Regions from separate parts of the Janthinobacterium sp. YR213 genome, predicted to be linked through region 2. Evidence: predicted binding sites of a transcription regulator. Region 2 holds the regulator's gene; each other region holds the start of a gene.
The links. Region 2 encodes sigma-54, which starts transcription at its own class of promoters, with help from an activator protein. Its sites were predicted from a motif close to TGGCANGNAANCTGCTTT; they were not measured.
Positions count from the first base shown of each region.

Region 1: BLT98_RS05300 (urease accessory protein UreD) is a predicted target of sigma-54. The motif match lies at 1,959-1,976, and genes of this name have one in related genera.
Region 3: pedF (cytochrome c-550 PedF) is a predicted target of sigma-54. The motif match lies at 2,644-2,661, and genes of this name have one in related genera.
Region 4: BLT98_RS01075 (circularly permuted type 2 ATP-grasp protein) is a predicted target of sigma-54. The motif match lies at 2,412-2,429, and genes of this name have one in related genera.

Region 1 covers NZ_FNDA01000001.1:1,199,383-1,203,568, forward strand. Annotated here, with positions in the region: gene ureC (urease subunit alpha) at 1-373, opposite strand, end outside; gene BLT98_RS05290 (urease subunit beta) at 375-704, opposite strand; gene BLT98_RS05295 (urease subunit gamma) at 734-1,036, opposite strand; gene BLT98_RS05300 (urease accessory protein UreD) at 1,062-1,928, opposite strand; gene BLT98_RS05305 (EAL domain-containing response regulator) at 2,059-4,186, opposite strand, start outside.
Region 2 covers NZ_FNDA01000003.1:200,479-204,664, forward strand. Annotated here, with positions in the region: gene BLT98_RS14850 (enoyl-CoA hydratase/isomerase family protein) at 1-394, opposite strand, end outside; gene raiA (ribosome hibernation-promoting factor, HPF/YfiA family) at 530-892, opposite strand; gene BLT98_RS14860 (RNA polymerase factor sigma-54) at 962-2,440, opposite strand; gene lptB (LPS export ABC transporter ATP-binding protein) at 2,445-3,200, opposite strand; gene lptA (lipopolysaccharide transport periplasmic protein LptA) at 3,200-3,781, opposite strand; gene lptC (LPS export ABC transporter periplasmic protein LptC) at 3,807-4,186, opposite strand, start outside.
Region 3 covers NZ_FNDA01000011.1:4,660-8,845, reverse strand. Annotated here, with positions in the region: gene BLT98_RS28385 (TonB-dependent receptor family protein) at 1-1,206, shown strand, start outside; gene BLT98_RS28380 (substrate-binding periplasmic protein) at 1,264-2,097, opposite strand; gene pedF (cytochrome c-550 PedF) at 2,123-2,608, opposite strand; gene rtcA (RNA 3'-terminal phosphate cyclase) at 2,739-3,758, opposite strand; gene BLT98_RS28365 (RtcB family protein) at 3,775-4,186, opposite strand, start outside.
Region 4 covers NZ_FNDA01000001.1:254,058-258,243, forward strand. Annotated here, with positions in the region: gene BLT98_RS01070 (alpha-E domain-containing protein) at 1-928, opposite strand, end outside; gene BLT98_RS01075 (circularly permuted type 2 ATP-grasp protein) at 922-2,376, opposite strand; gene BLT98_RS01080 (sensor histidine kinase) at 2,505-3,662, opposite strand; gene BLT98_RS01085 (hypothetical protein) at 3,730-4,186, opposite strand, start outside.

The DNA of each region.
Region 1 (4,186 bases), on a different contig from region 2:
TCAAGCCTTCGCCGGCGATGATCTCGGTGGCGCCGCCAATAACCAGGGTCACGCCGGGCTGGATGTCGGGATTGCCCGCCTTGCCGATGCCGAAGATCAGCCCGTTTTTCAGGCCGATATCGGCCTTCACGATGCCCCAGTGGTCGAGGATGACGGCATTCGTGATGACGGTATCCATCACCTCGGCCGCGCAGCGCTGCGACTGGCCCATGCCGTCGCGGATCACCTTGCCGCCGCCGAATTTCACCTCTTCGCCGTAGATCGCGTAGTCATGCTCGATCTCGATGAACAGTTCCGTGTCGGCCAGGCGGATGCGGTCGCCCTTGGTGGGACCGAACATTTCGGCATACGCGCTGCGGGGAATGCTGGCCATCTCAATCCTTTCCCGGTGGAGTATCTTGCAGTTCGCCCATCACTGCGCCATTGAAGCCGTAGACCTTGCGCTCGCCCGCCAGCGCCACCAGTTCCACCGTGCGCTGCTGGCCCGGCTCGAAGCGCACGGCCGTACCGGCCGTGATATTGAGGCGCATGCCGTAGGCGCGCCAGCGCTCGAAGGACAGCGCAGGGTTGACTTCGAAAAAGTGGAAATGCGAGCCCACCTGGATCGGCCGGTCGCCCCGGTTGGCCACTACCACGGTGGCCGTGGCGCGTCCGGCATTCAAGCTGATTTCGCCTTCTTCCAATTTGTATTCGCCTGGGGTCATGACCGGCTCCTGTAATGTCGCTTGGTTGGTTAAGGTATCGGGTGGTGCACGGTGACCAGCTTGCTGCCGTCGGGGAAGGTCGCCTCCACCTGGATATCAGGGATCATCTCGGCGATGCCGTCCATGACGTCGGCGCGCGAGAGTATCTTCGTACCGTCCGACATCAGCTGCGCCACCGACTTGCCATCGCGCGCCCCTTCCATGATGGCCGCGCTGATCAGGGCCACCGCTTCCGGATAATTCAACTTCAAGCCGCGCGCCAGGCGCCGTTCGGCCAGCAGCGCGGCCGTAAAAATGAGCAGCTTGTCTTTTTCGCGGGGAGTCAGGTCCATGATTTTCCTTGCGTTTCTTTCCTGATTAAGTGTTCCAGATGCGGGGCACGACGGCGTCGCGTCCCAGCATGGCGGGACGCAGCAACTGCCAGGCGGCCAGCATGATGCGGCGCGCCGCCTCGCTGTCGCCGCACAGCAGGCGCACCGCCACCAGCGATTTCATGTGCGTGGCGCCAAACGCGGCGCCTTCCGGCACGGCGATCTCGCGCACGGCCGCCAGCACGGCGGGAGAAACGGGCGTGCCGATGGCGATCAGGGTGGCGCACACGGTGTGGCCTCCCAGGCCCAGTGGGCTGGCCATCAGCGCGCCGCCGGCGGCCAGCAAGCCCTGCTCCCACCACAGCAGCTTGCCGCCGCGGCGGATCCGCACCTGCTGGCTGATGCTGCCCGTGTTGAACATTTCGCCCGAGGCGCTGCGGCCCAGGCAGACGATGTCGCAGCCGATGTAGCCCGCGTCCGGCGCCAGGTCCACCTCGTGGCGCAGGCGCACGCAAGCCTGGTCGAAGAAAATGCTCTCCTGCGGCAGCCACTCGATAGCCGCACCGCTAGCGGCGCGCAGCATGATGTGCTGGCCCGAGACATGGCCGTTGGCGCGGTACCACTTGGCGGCGCCCGGGGACGTGAGCAAGGCGTGCGCACCCGCGCCCACCGTGGCGTCGACGGCCAGCTGGTCGCCGCCCACCACGCCGCCGGGCGGATGGACGATGATGGCGTGGCAGACGCGATCACCCTCCGGATACAGGGGCTTTTGCACGCGCAGGGGGCCGCTGTGCGTGCGCTCGACGAGGCGGCTGACGCCATCGTGCAGCGCAAAGCCCAGGCGCAAGTGCGCCTGCCAGGCGCCGTGCGCGCTGGCCTGCAAAAGCATGGCTGGAGGGGTACTGTCTGGCATGCGGGGCAATCGCGTAAATAAGCGATTACCTAAGCAGGATATGTGCCAGCGTCAGGGGAAATAAAAGTGAGAATCGTGCACCGCGCTGCAGCGAACGCACCGGCATGGTGCATCGGCCGCACCGCGGCGCTTAGGCCGCCGCCACGGCCAGGGTGCGCCGTTCGCGCAGCAAGGCCGTGAAGGCTTCCGCATCCAGGGGGCGGCTGAAGTAATAGCCCTGCATTTCGTCGCAGCCGTGTTCCGTCAGGAAGTCGACCTGCTCGCGCGTTTCCACGCCTTCGGCGATGACGCGCATGTCCAGGTTGTGCGCCAGCGAGATGACGGAACGGGCGATGGCCGCATCGCTGCTACTGGTGGTGACATCGTCGACGAACGATTTGTCGATCTTCAGCACGTCGATGGGAAAGCGCTTCAGGTAGCCCAGGCTGGAATAGCCGGTGCCGAAGTCGTCGAGCGAAATGCCCACGCCGATATCCTTCAGGCGCGTGAGGGCCGCCACGGCCTTGTCCGGATCGCCCATCACGGTGCTCTCCGTGATCTCGATGCCCAGGCAGGCGGGCGCGATGGCGTATTTGCGCAAGGCCGCCTCGACGAACGGCACCGTGCGGTCTTGCGCGAACTGCTTGCCGGACAGGTTGACGGCCACCTTGATGCTGCCCAGGCCCGCGTCGTGCCAGGCGCGGATCTGCGCGCACACGCTTTCGAGCACCCATTCGCCGATGGCCGTGATCGAGCCATATTCCTCTGCCAGCGCGATGAACAGGCCGGGCGGCACCTTGCCCAGCACCGGATTATCCCAGCGCAGCAAGGCTTCCGCGCCCAGCAAGGCGCCCGTGCGCAAGCACATCTGCGGCTGGTAGTGCACTTCAAATTCATCGCGGCCGATGGCGCCGCGCAGCTGCTGCTGCATCGCCAGGCGGGCGCGGATATCGCTGCCCATGCGCTCCGTGAAGAAGGCGTAATGGTCGCGTCCCATTTCCTTGGCGCGCACCAGGGCCGTATCGGCGTGGCGCAGCACGTCGTCGAGGCTGTCGCCGTCGGCCGGGCACATGGCGATGCCGATGCTGGTGGTCAGCGCCAGGCGCTCGCCATCGACGCTGAGTTCTTCGCGCAAGCCGGCCAGGATGGTTTGCGCCAGCCCCAGGGTGCGCCCCAGCAGGGCATCGTCCTGCAGCAGGATCTGGAATTCGTCGCCGCCCTGGCGCACCACCGTGTCGCCCTCGCGCACGCAGCCGGACAGGAAACGCGCCACCACTTGCAGCGCCTTGTCGCCCACGGCCTGGCCGTGCGAATCGTTGATGTTCTTGAAGCGGTCCAGGTCCAGGCACATCAGCACCACTTGCTGGCTGTCGCGCAGGGCGTTCGCGCGCGCCTGTTCGAAGCGCTCGCGCAGCAGCACGCGGTTCGGCAAGCCCGTCAGCGCGTCGTGGTAGGAGAGGAAATCGATCAGATGCTGCTCGGCCTTGCGCTCGCTGATGTCGAGGAAGACGCCGATGTAGTTGACGACGGCGCCATCGGGGCCGTGCACGGTGGAGGCGCTGAGCAGGCAGGGATAGGTGTCGCCGCTCTTGCGCCGCGTCTGCACCTCGCCCGACCAGCAGCCGCTGCTGCGCAAGCCCTGGCGCAGGGCCAGCAGCACCGCCTCGCCCGTGTGTTCGGCATGCAGGCGCAGGATGTCCGTGCCCACCACTTCCTGCGCCGCGTAGCCGGTGATGCGCGTAAAGGCGGGATTGGCCGTGACGATGACGCCGGCAGGATCCGTGATCAGGATGGCGTCCTGGGTCGCTTCAAAGACCTGGCCCGACAGGCGCAGCAATTCTTCATTGGCGCGGCGGATCTGCACTTCGCGCGCCAGGGTGCTGGCCACCTGTTCCAGTTCGGCAGTGCGTTCGGCCACGCGCCGCTCCAGGTTGGCTCGCTCCTGCGCCAGCTGCAGCTGCGCCCGCGCCAGGCGCACGTGGGCGTCCGTACGGGCCAGGATTTCCTCGGCCTGGAAGGGCTTGGCGATGAAATCGACGGCGCCCAGCGCGAAGCCCCGCACCTTGTCGTCCGTATCGTACTGGGCCGACAGGAAGATCACCGGCACCTGGCGCAGGGACGGTATTTCCTTCAGGCGGCGGCACACTTCAAAGCCGTCGAGGCCCGGCATGCGCACGTCGAGCAGGATCAGCTCCGGCGGGCGCGCCTGGGCCGTCCACAGGGCCAGTTCACCGTTCGGCGCCTGGCGCACCGCATAGCCGGCGCCGCCCAGCAAATCG
Region 2 (4,186 bases):
TGCGCAAACGGTTGCCCGGCCCGGCTTGCGCCACGCCCATGCCGCCGCCCATCACCACGCCATCCATCACGGCGATATACGGTTTCGGGTAGAAATGAATTAAATGATTTAACGCATATTCTTCCGTAAAGAAATCTTCCAGCATGGCGCTGCCGCCTTGCGGCGTGGCCAGGCCCGCATCGTAAAAGAAACGGATGTCGCCGCCGGCGCACAGGGCTTTTTCACTGCTGGAGCGGATCACCACGGCATCCACCTGCGGATCGTCGCGCCAGGCCAGCAAGGCCGCGCTCAGGGCGCGTACCATCTCCAGCGACAGGGAATTCAAGGCTTTCGGACGGTCGAGCACGATATGGCCCGTGCGGTTGCGGATGGAAGTCTGGACGAAGTCGCTCATGGCAGGCAGGAAAGAAGTGAAAGTGCAAACATTTTAGCCCCTGCGCGGCGAACATTGCGCTCAAAAGGTCCAGGCGCAAAAAAGGGCGCAAGATGTGCGCCCTTAGTTGATCACAACTGCTGGAAGCGGGTGGCCTTAGACGGCGACGACGGCTTCTTCCTCGGAGTTGTCTGGCAGATGCTTGATCGCCTCTTTACCGTGCCCTTGCACTTTGGTTTTGTATTTCATCACTTGCCTATCGAGCTTGTCGATCAGGGTATCGATCGCGGCGTACAGGTCGTGCGCCAAGCTTTCCACATAGACAGTCTTGCCGCTCAAACGCAGGTTGACTTCAGCCTTTTGACGTTTTTCTTTCTCTTTGAGGTTATCCACGGTCAGAATCACGGCGATATCGATGACTTGATCGAAATGACGTTTCACGCGCTCCAGCTTCGTTTGTACGTATTCACGGATGGCTGGTGTCACTTCGAGATGATGTCCGCTGATGGTGAGATTCATACACACTCCTAAAGATGATCGGGTTCGTGCGGTCCATCCTATCCGGCCCGCAGAGGAACCGAAAAAAACTTACAAACACTTACGCAGGCTCACTGGCGGAATTTTCAACGCTTCCCGGTATTTGGCAACAGTACGTCGCGCAATCACCATGCCTTGTTCCCCCAGCATGTCCGCAATCTTACTGTCGGATAAAGGATTTTTAGGGTCTTCTGCTCCTGTCAGTTGCACGATCAATGCCCGTATCGCCGTCGATGACGCTTCGCCCCCCGCTTCGGTGGCGACGTGGCTACCAAAGAAATATTTCAACTCGAACATGCCGTGCGGGGTCAGCATGTACTTTTGAGTTGTTACCCGCGAGATAGTACTCTCGTGTAAACCCAGTGTATCAGCTATTTCACGGAGCACAAGGGGACGCATGGCAACGGCCCCATGCGAGAAAAAGTTCTTTTGTCTTTCTACTATCGCCTGCGCCACGCGCAGGATCGTGTCGAAGCGCTGGCGCATATTCTTGATCAGCCACTTGGCTTCCTGCAACTGTGCGCCCATGGCGCCTTCGCCCTTGCCTTGCTTGAGCAAGTTGGCGTACATGGCATTGACGCGCAGGCGCGGCATGACATCGTTGTTCAAGGTCACTTGCCAGCCATTGCGCGCGCGCTTGACGACGACGTCGGGCACCACGTAATCGGACACGTCCGAGGCGAACACGGCGCCCGGATGCGGATTGCACTGGCGAATCACCGTCTGCGCTTCGCGCAAGTCTTCATCGTCGCAATCGAGGGCTTTTTTCAGCTTGTTGAAATCGCGCTGGGCAAACCAGGCCAGGTGCTTTTCCACGATGACGAGGGCCATGCGGCGCGTCACCATGGCGATGTGCGGCAAGCGCTTGATTTGCAGCGCCAGGCATTCGGACGCGTTGCGCGCGCCCACGCCGGGCGGATCGAAACTTTGCAAGAGAGACAAGGCCGTGCGCATCTCGTCGGCGTCGATTTCCAGCTCTTCCGGCAGGCGCGCCAGGATGTCGTCGAGCGACTCTTCCAGGTAGCCATTGTCGTCGAGCGCGTCGATGATCAGCTCGACCAGCGCGCGGTCGCGCAATTCGAGTACCGTCACGCGCATCTGCTCCATCAGGTGTTCGCGCAGGGTGCAGTGATGGGCTTCGAGTTGCGGGCGCGAATCCTCGTCGTCGGGCGCCTTGCCGCGGCTCGCCTCGCTCCAGTCGCTGTCGCCGCCATCCGCGGCGGCAGGACCCTCGCCGGCATCGCCATCAAAGGTTTCCGCTTCGGCCGGCGCCGCGGGCGCTTCCTGGCCCGGCGGCTGGGGCGGCGCTTCGGCCGGCGCGGCCGTGGAACTCAAGGCGCCATCGGACAGCAGGCGCAGCGAACGGTCGAGCGGATCGTCGAGGCGTTCGAGCAAGGGATTGTCCGTCAGCAATTGCTCTAGTTCCTGATGCAATTCCAGGGTAGACAATTGCAACAGGCGTATCGATTGCTGCAACTGCGGCGTCAGTGCCAGGTGCTGCGAAGTGCGCAGCTGCAATGATTGTTTCATTGGCTTACATGCGGAAGTGTTCGCCCAGATAGACCCGGCGTACCGACTCGTTCGCGATGATGTCGTCGGGGCGTCCCGACGCCAGTACCGAGCCCTGGTTGATGATGTAGGCACGGTCGCAGATACCCAGCGTCTCGCGCACATTATGATCGGTGATCAGCACGCCGATATTGCGCTCCTTCAAGAAACGCACGATGCGCTGGATCTCGATCACGGCGATCGGATCGACGCCGGCGAACGGTTCGTCGAGCAGCACGAAACGGGGATCGGTGGCCAGCGCGCGGGCGATTTCCACGCGGCGGCGCTCACCGCCCGACAGGGACAGGGCCTGATTCTCGCGCAGCTTTTCAATCTGCAAGTCGGCCAGCAATTTATCCAGGCGCACCTCGATCTCGGCCTTCGTCAGCGGACGGCCTTCGACGGTCTGGATTTCCAGCACGGCGCGGATATTGTCTTCCACCGTCAGCTTGCGGAAGACGGACGCTTCCTGCGGCAGGTAGGACAGGCCCATCTGCGCGCGGCGGTGGATCGGCAGGCTGGAGATGTCCACGCCGCTGATATCGATGCTGCCGCCATCGGACGGCACCAGGCCGACGATCATGTAGAACGAGGTGGTCTTGCCGGCGCCGTTCGGGCCCAGCAAACCCACCACTTCACCGCATTCGACTTGCAGCGAGACATCATGCACGACTTGCCGCTTGCCATAGGTTTTTTGCAGCCCGCGAACGATCAGGGTGCTGCCGCAACGAGTATTGTCCATTATTTCTTTCCTGGCGCAGGCGTGGCCGGCGCTTTCTCCGCCGCCGGTGCCTTGGTTTTCGGCTGGATCACCATGCGCACGCTGCCGCCATCCGGGGTGCTGGTGCCGCTGTTGGAATTTTCCATCGCAAACACTTCCTTGCGGCTGTCATACGAGATGAAGGCGCCATTGGCCACGTCGGTCACTTTCGTGCCTTCCAGGCGCGTCAGCTTGGCCCTGGAAAACAGTTTCACCACTTCCGTCTTGTTGTCGTATTCCACGCGCTCCGCTTCGCCTTCCACCCACAGGTCGCCCGCGCCATCGCGCTTCTGGCGGAAGGTGGCGAGCTTGCCGGGATCGGCCCAGAAGGTAATGAACTGGTAGCCTTGCGGATCTTCCGTGATCACGGCGCGCCCCGCCTTCATGGTCAGGGTCCCCTTGACCAGCACGACGTCGCCCGTCAGGGTGCGCACCTGCTTGATGTCATCGACGTGGCCACTGCGTGCCGTGATGACGGCTTCCTTCTCGGAATCGGCCTTCTCGGCATGCGCCACGCCCATGATGGCCAGGGAAAATACGGTCAACAGCAAGATGTTCTTCATAGTATGGTTTCCTTGTTTCATTCTGTCATTTTGCCGCCGCGGCCGGGCGCGGTTTCGGCGGGAGGACCATGCGCAGCGCATTCTGCACTTCCACCACGCCGGTGGCGTTATTGGCTTTCATGCCGATGCCATTGAGACGCGAGGTGCCTGTCAGGATATCGACAGGCACGTCCGTTTCCATTCTTTCCTCATCCGGGAACACCGTCAGCGCTTCCGTCTTGACTGTCAGGTTCTGCGCCTTCGGACTGGCCACGCGGTCGATCACGACATTGCGGTGCAGTTGCAGCCGGGTATTGTCCTGGTCGATATGCGCCAGTTCCGCATTCATGTTCATCGGTGGCATGCCTGGCGTGAGCTTGCGCACGAAGGGCCGGTCGATATCGGACGAATCGTCCAGCGGATAAT
Region 3 (4,186 bases), on a different contig from region 2:
ATGGTGTATGGCGGCAACCGCGACGTGATCCAGTACCAGGCGTTTAATAAAGCATTCCAAAATACCAAAGTGGACGGTCTACTTAAGCATTCGGGCGGCGTGGTCGACTTCCAGCGCCAGTTCTATGGCATCGACACCAACTGGCTGCACGTGAACCAGCTGGCCGGCGGCAAGCTGAGCACCACCATCGGCATCGATTACGGCCGCTCCAGCGATGACCGTACCGGCTATGAGAACTATATCGGCGAAGTGTACGGATTGAAGGGCAAGCTGCGCCGCGATGAACAGAATGTCGTGTCCAGCCTCGATCCGTATATCCAGGCGGAATGGCAAGGCGGCCCATGGCTGCTCAGCGCAGGTGTGCGCTACAGCAAGATGAAAGTGGCGGTCGACGACCATTTCCTCAGCAACGGCAACGATAGCGGCAGCCTGGAGTTCAGCCACACGACACCCGTGCTGGGCCTGCTGTATAAATTGACGCCGAACGTCAACGTGTATGCCAGCGCCGCGCGCGGCTTCGAGGCGCCTACCTTGAATGAACTGTTTTACTCGGGCACGGGCGGCGGCTTCAATTTCAACTTGAAACCAGCGACCAGCACCAACCTGGAAGCAGGCGTCAAGGCGAGGATCAATAACAATACGCACGTGAACGCGGCCGTGTTCCAGATCAAGACCAGCGACGAACTGGTGGTCGACAAGTCCAGCGGCGGACGCACCAGCTACCGCAATGGGGGCAAGACCTTGCGCCAGGGTATGGAAGTGTCGCTGGACTCGAACCTGCCATATGGCTTCACGACAAAAGTGGCACTGACCAGCCTGCACGCCGTGTATGACCAGGCGTTTGGCAGCGTGCGCGAAGGCAGCCGCTTGCCGGGCGTGCCCAGCGCCAACTTGTTTGCGGAACTGGCCTGGAAAGATACGCTCGACCGTTTTGGCGCGGCGCTGGAAAGCGTGGCCAGCAACCAGGTCTACGCGGAAGACAGCAATAGCGAAAAGCCGGCGCCCGGCTATACGGTGTTCAATGCGCGCGTCAACGCCAAACAAAACGTGGGCAATTGGCGCTTCAAGGAATTTGCCCGCCTGAACAATCTTTTCGACAAGACCTACGTGGGCTCCGTCATCGTCGGCGACAGCAACAAGCGCTACTATGAAGCGGCGCCGGGACGCAATTGGTTGCTGGGTGTTAGCGCCCAATATAGTTTCTAAAACTAAAAAGCCCGCGCCTCTTCCGATGCGCGGGCTTTTAAACTAGTACAAGCTACTTCAGGGCCGTGCTTCCTTCACGCCATATTTTTCAAAGATGGCTTTCAATTCACCGCTGGCCGCCATCTCGTTCATGGCCGCCTGCAGCAACTTTGCCACGTCGAGCTGCTGGCGGCTGACGGCCAGGCCCACGGCCCAGCCGGCACGCGGCAAGCGGGCGAACGCCACTTCGCTCATGGGGAAAGCGGGATCGCTTTTCAGCACCGATTCGATCTCCGAACGGTTGGCCAGCACGGCATCGAGTTGCCCTGCCTGCAATTGCTGCAACGCTTCGGCCGCCGTGTCGAAGATGCGCACGTCGTCGCGGTACTTGCCATTGTCTTCACCCAGCATCAGCATGGCCGCGATCGATACTTTTTCCACGCCGATGCGCTTGCCGGCCAGCGAAGCGACGCCATCGAATTGCGGCACGGCTTGCGCGCTGCGCGCCAGGCGCACAGTTTCCACGTAGTACGGCGCGAAGATCTCGACCTTGTCGTTATCCGCCATCAACTTCTTGTCGACCGGCACATGCAGCATCACATCGGCGGGACCATAACCAAGGTAATGCCCCTTCCACACCATATTGCGCAAATCATCGTTCAAGTTCTCGCCGGCGGGAAATGGCAGCAAGCTCAGTTTCAAACCCAGCTTTTTCGCCAGCGCTTCGGCGATGTCGATATCGATGCCCGCGCCCTTGTCGGAAAACGGCGCGAACTCGTTATACACAGCCACTTTCAGGCTGCCCGACTGCTGCACTTTTTGCCAGTCGGCGCGCGCCGGCGCGGCTGCGCACAGCGCCAGGCAGGCGAGCGAGATCATCGCGCGCGCGCCCCGGAATTGAAATGAACGCATGGGACTCCTTTGTGATCAGTTCGATTTAATTCGATTCGCGGCGAGTTTCCAGATAGGTCTTGATGGCCCACATGGCTTCCTGGTTGAACACGCCTTCGAACGGCGGCATGTACACAGCGCCATTACGCACTTTACCGTGGCGTATGGTGGCCAGGTAGTAATTATCCGTCTCCTTGTAGCAAGCCTGTTTCTTTGTCTCATTCTTGATACCGAAGCAATCGCGGTCCAGCTGGCGCAAATCCGGCGCAATGCCGCCCGAGATGGCTTCGATGCCGTGGCAGCGGGCGCAATTCTGGTTGTAGGCCGAGGTGCCCACCGTCAAGGCCAGCTTGTTGCCCCGATACGGATTTTGTTCGAGCCACTTGTCGCCCACCTTGGGCAAGCCCGTGGTATCGACGCCTTGCGGCGTGACATTGCCGTGCGCATAGGCATGCGGCAAGGTCAGCAGGGAAGTGAGGGCAACGGCGCCGGCGGCGGCTACGCCGAGCAGGGTACGAATGGAATAGGTCATGCTGGTCTCCTTGGTTTTTTAGTCAATACCAAAGAAGAGCAAATGCCATGCCATGCGTCTATGCCCCACATCCGGCCGCCCATGTATCAATTTGGAACAGCTGCAACAGCCAGTTGTGTCAGCGCGCGCGTCAGGCGGCGGCCACCGTGCAGATGCTGCTCCGCTCCTGCTGCTCGAAAGTGATACGCACGGGTAAAAACCGGGTAATCACCTCCGCATTCGTCAGCGCATGCTGCGAGACCTTGTTGCAACTGAAGCTACCGCCGCCGGCCAGCGCCATGGGCAGCAAGAGCTGATCGGCCATGTGTTCGCCGACGGCCGCGTCCGTCTTGAGATAGGCGCGCACCTCGTTCAACAGGCGCTTGGCCACCGATTCGGCCAGCAAGGACTTTTCGCCGAAAGAAGTAAACACTTCCGTAATATACTCATGCTCGAGCGTCAGCAACAGGACATTGCCCGGTCCCTGCTCCGCCGGCAAGCCGACGAGGCGCAACTGCTTGCCGCTCCAGCCCATGCCCCCGGCGACACGCTCGAGCTCCCGCTGCGCCACCTGCACATGCACGCCCGCCACCACGCTTTCCGCATACCCCGCCTTCCGTTCACCGCGCTGCAGCAATGCGATGGGGCGCAAGCGCTGGCACGGTTGCACGGTGGCCGTCACCTCGCCGCCGCCCGCGGGATGAAAGCCATAGCGTTGCAGCGTAATATCCACCTCGGCCCCCATCTGTTCCAGGACACGGCCATACACGCGCTGCAGGAAATGCACGGGCGGTGCCATGGCATTGTGCGTGCCGCCAGTGATGCGCACGGTGGATGGCCCATCCGCATGCAGCAGGGCCGGCAACAGGGTTTGCAATACCAGAGTGCAACTGCCCGCGCTGCCGATGGCAAAGCGGTAGTCGCCGCCGCGCAGGGGACCAGGCACAAATTCCAGGCTCGACGCGCGCAGCGCCACCGGCGTCGTGCGCGCCCCGCAAATGGCGGTTGCCGCCTGCACGGCCAGCAGATGCTGGCGCAGCAAGCCGGGCTTTTCCCGCCCCGCGCGAATGTTAATCAGCCGAAACGGTTGCCCCGTGATCATCGACAAGCTCAGCGCCGAACGTAAAATCTGTCCGCCGCCTTCGCCTTGCGCTCCATCTATTTCTATCATCTCTGTTTTCTCTCTATTATCCTTTGACGCAGACGACCTGCTTCAAGATATGCACGACATCAACCAGCTCGCGCTGCGCCAGCATCACCGCATCGATATCCTTGTAGGCCATCGGAATTTCATCGATCACGTTTTCATCCTTACGGCATTCCACGCCTTGCGTAGCGCGGATCTGGTCATCCAGGTTGAAGCGCCGCTTCGCTTCCGTGCGGCTCATCGTGCGTCCCGCACCGTGGCTGCAGCTATGGAAACTCTCCGCATTGCCCTTGCCGCGCACGATAAAACTCTTCGCGCCCATGGAACCGGGAATGATCCCCAGCTCGCCGGCACGGGCCGACACGGCGCCCTTGCGCGTAATCAATACATCCTTGCCGAAGTGGTGCTCCTTCTGTACATAGTTATGGTGGCAGTTGACGGCTTCCACGTGC
Region 4 (4,186 bases), on a different contig from region 2:
CGAGGAAATCGCGGCTGACCCGGTTGCCCAGGTCATAGATGTTTTCCAGAAATTCCGTCAATGTATGGTGCAAGCCCGCCTTCATGATGTCGTCGATATGGCCGAATTTCAGCTCCGCGTGCAGTTTGCCAGCGAAACGCTCCGTATCGGCGGACACATCGTTGCGGATATGCTTGAGGTTTTCCACCACGTCATCCATGCAGGCCAAAAGCGACCTGGGCATGTCGCCGCGCAGCATCAGCAATTCCGCCACCCGCGCCGGGGTGATGACGTCGCGGTACACCTTGCGGTAGATTTCAAAGCCGGACACGGAGCGCAGCAGGGCCGCCCAGTAGTAGAAATCGCGCTGGGTGATGTCTTTCGACGTATCGCGCGCGCCGTGGAACTTCACGTCGAGGATGCGCGCCGTGTTGTCGGCCCGCTCGAGGAAGGTGCCCAGGCGGATGAAATGGATCGCTTCGTCCTTGAGCATGGTGCCCAGGGTCACGCCGCGCGACAGGTGCGAGCGGTATTTGACCCATTCGAAGAACTGGCTGGGGTCCGTTTCCAGCAGATTGCTTTTCAGGCGCTTCTGCATGTCGAGCCAGGTGGCGTTCTGGATTTCCCACACTTCCGTCGTCAAGGTGCCGCGCACGGCGCGGGCGTTTTCGCGCGCGCCCGTCAGGCAGGCGAGGATGGACGAGGGGTTGTTCGGATCGCGCACCATGAAGTCGAGCACGTCGCGCGTGTGGAAACGGCCATATTTGTGGTCATACGCGCTTTGCAGCTCGGAAATACCCAGGGTGGCGCGCCAGCCCTGTTCCGCATCCTGCTCGGACTGGGGCAGCATCGAGGTTTGCATGTTGACGTCGAGCATGCGCGCCGTGTTTTCCGCCCGCTCCGTGTAGCGGGCCATCCAGAACAAATGATCGGCGGTGCGGCTCAGCATGCTTTTTCTCCTGCAAACACAGATGTTGGTTCCAGTACCCAGGTATCCTTGGTGCCGCCCCCTTGCGAGGAGTTGACCACCAGCGAGCCTTCGCCCAGCGCCACGCGGGTCAGGCCGCCGGGCACCATGGAAATCGTCTTGCCGGACAGTACGAAGGGGCGCAAATCGATGTGGCGCGGCGCAATGCCGGCCTCGACATACGTGGGGCAGGCGGACAGGGCGAGCGTGGGCTGGGCGATGTAGCCGCCCGGATTGGCCAGCAGGCGCTGGCGGAAATCCTCGATCTGCGCCAGGCTGGACGCCGGCCCCACCAGCATGCCGTAGCCGCCCGCGCCATGCACTTCCTTGACGACGAGTTTCGCCAGGTTGGCCAGCACGTACGACAGGTCGGCGCTCTTGCGGCACTGATACGTCGGCACGTTGTTGAGTATCGGCTCCTGTGACAGATAAAACTTGATCATGTCGGGAACAAAAGGATAGATCGACTTGTCGTCGGCCACGCCCGTGCCGATGGCGTTCGCCAGCGTGACTCTTCCGGCGCGATACACGGACAGCAGGCCCGGCACGCCCAGCGACGAGTCCGAGCGGAAGGCCAGCGGATCGAGGAAATCGTCGTCGACCCGGCGGTAGATGACGTCGACGCGCTTGGGCCCGCGCGTGGTGCGCATGTACACCGAGTTGTCGTTGACAAACAGATCCTTGCCTTCGACCAGCTCCACGCCCATTTGCTGGGCCAAAAACGCGTGCTCGAAGTAGGCGGAGTTGTACATGCCGGGCGTCATGACGACGACGGTCGGGTCATCCACGCCCATCGGCGCGACGGAGCGCAGGTTGTCGAGCAGCATGTCCGGGTAATGGTCGACGGGGGCGATGCGGTTGCGGGCGAACAGTTCCGGGAACAAGCGCATCATCATCTTGCGGTCTTCCAGCATGTAGGACACGCCGGACGGCACCCGCAGATTGTCTTCCAGTACATAGAATTCGCCCTGGCCGGCGCGCACGATGTCGACGCCGGCGATGTGGGCGTAAATGTCGGAGGCGACGGAAATACCCTGCATTTCCGGGCGGTACTGGGCATTCTTGTAGATTTGCTCGGCGGGGATGATGCCCGCCTTGATGATGTTTTGCTCATGATAAATATCATGGATGAACATGTTCAAGGCTTGCACGCGCTGTACCAGGCCCGTCTGCATCTGCGCCCATTCCGTGGCGGGGATGATGCGCGGGATGGTGTCAAACGGAATCAGGCGTTCCGTGCCGGCATCGTCGCCATACACGGCGAACGTGATGCCGACCCGGCGGAACGTCAGGTCGGCTTCGGCCCGCTTGCGGGCGATGGTCTCGGGGGATTGCTGCTCCAGCCAGTTGCTGAATTCACGATAGTGTTCACGTACCTTGCTGTCCGTCCCCACTTCATTTGCAGTCATTTCATTGAAAAAATTTGCCATGTTGTGATTTCCCTTGAGCCGTGTCTATGCATAGCTCAGCAGGAAGCGTGCCAACAAGGCAGGCGTGAACAGGTGTAAATATGACCACTTTTGTGGCGTCGCGCCATTGCTTGCACCAATTCGGTGCGCTAGGCGTCACTCTTGGGGACGTCGGCGGGCTGGACGAAGGGGCGGCAATCGACGGGCACGTCAAAGATGAAGCTGGTGCCTGTCTCGGCCGCGCTGTCGACGGCGATGCTGCCGCCGTGGCTTTCCGCCACGCTCTGCACGAAGGGCAGGCCGATACCCCAGCCTGGCGCGGGGCTGTCGTTCTCGCGGCGCAGGTAGTCAAAGATGCGTTCGGCCTGTTCCGGCGCGATGGGCCGCCCGCTATTGTGGACGGTGACGATCAGGCGTTCGTGGGTCGCTTCCACGTGCACGCTGATGGGCGCGTCGTCGCCATACTTGAGGGCATTGCCGAGCAGGTTTTCCAGCGCGCGCCGCAGCGAGTTCTCGCACCACCAGCCGATGACGGATTGCCCGCTGACCTGGCATTTGCCCGGCCGCTGCAGGTTGACCTGGCTGGCCACGGCGTGCACCAGCGGCAGCACGTCGAACTGGCTCAGCACCAGCGGCAACTGCTGGCCCTGGTGGTAGCTGAGGCCATCGAGCAATTCCTCGATCATGCTGTCGAGCCGCTTGCTGTGCTCGACAATCTTGTGCGCCAGCAATGTCACCCGTTCCGGGTCGGCTGGCCTGAGCAGCAGCTGGGCGCTGGTGCTGATCACGGCCAGGGGATTGCGCATGTCGTGCGACAGGCCGGCCGCGATACGGCGCCGGAAGCCTTCGTGCATGCTGGTAAATTCGCGTATCGATTCGCGGATGCCCGAGTCGATCGACACATTGATCACCTGCCAATCCTTGCTGCGCAGGGTGATGCCGGACTCATGCGCGGTGGCGGCGAAGCAGTCGCGGAAGATCTGGTATTCCTGGATCACCTGTTCCGGGCCGTAATTGGTCATGCGCGCCCGTTCATTGCCATGCACGGCGGGCACGTTGCTGTTGCTGGCGGCGTTTTCGCGCGGGTGGCCCGGGGTGAGGGCTTCGGCCAGGTTGTCGAAAAAGGCGGGCAAGGTATTGATGAGTATGGGCGTGAGCAACTGGTCGGCGCCGCGCACCTTGGCGCGCACGCGCTGTTCCCAGGCGCTGAGGACGGCGTCGCGCATGGCAAAGATGCGCTGCGCGCGCTGCAATGGCTGGCGTGCGCTGGCCTGGCGACCCGCGTGATGATCCGTGGCAATACTCACCTGGACTCCTGACTGCAATGACTATGCTTGCGATAGTATGCGCCAATTCAGCCGCCGGGGAAACGCCTTATTGTCCAGTATCGGCCTGCCGCAGGGCCGCATCGAGGCGGGAAAGTGAGGCAGACCATTCGGCCAGCGAAAAGTTCTGTGGATCATCATGACCATTCGCAAACCCTGTATCGATGACGGCATGGAAGGCGGGGATCAGCCACGTGCCCCTGCGCACGCTGGCGGCGATATACAGCAGGGCAAGCCGCTCGTATTGCGCAGGCGTAAAGCCGGGATCGGGCGCCAGGCCATCGTTGCCCTTGCCGCCGCCGGGCACCGAGTTGCGCGGCTGCACCAGCTCCACGTGCAGGAACAGGCCCGTCAGCGACGGCTTGTCCTTTTCCAGCTTGCTGGCGTAGCTGGCCGTGCCAAAGTCGCGCACCTGCAAGGAGCCGCCCAGGCGGTTCACGTAGACATGGCCTTTCGGACCGCCGCCCAGCGCCGGATTGCGCAAGCTGAAGTCGTTGAAATCCCAG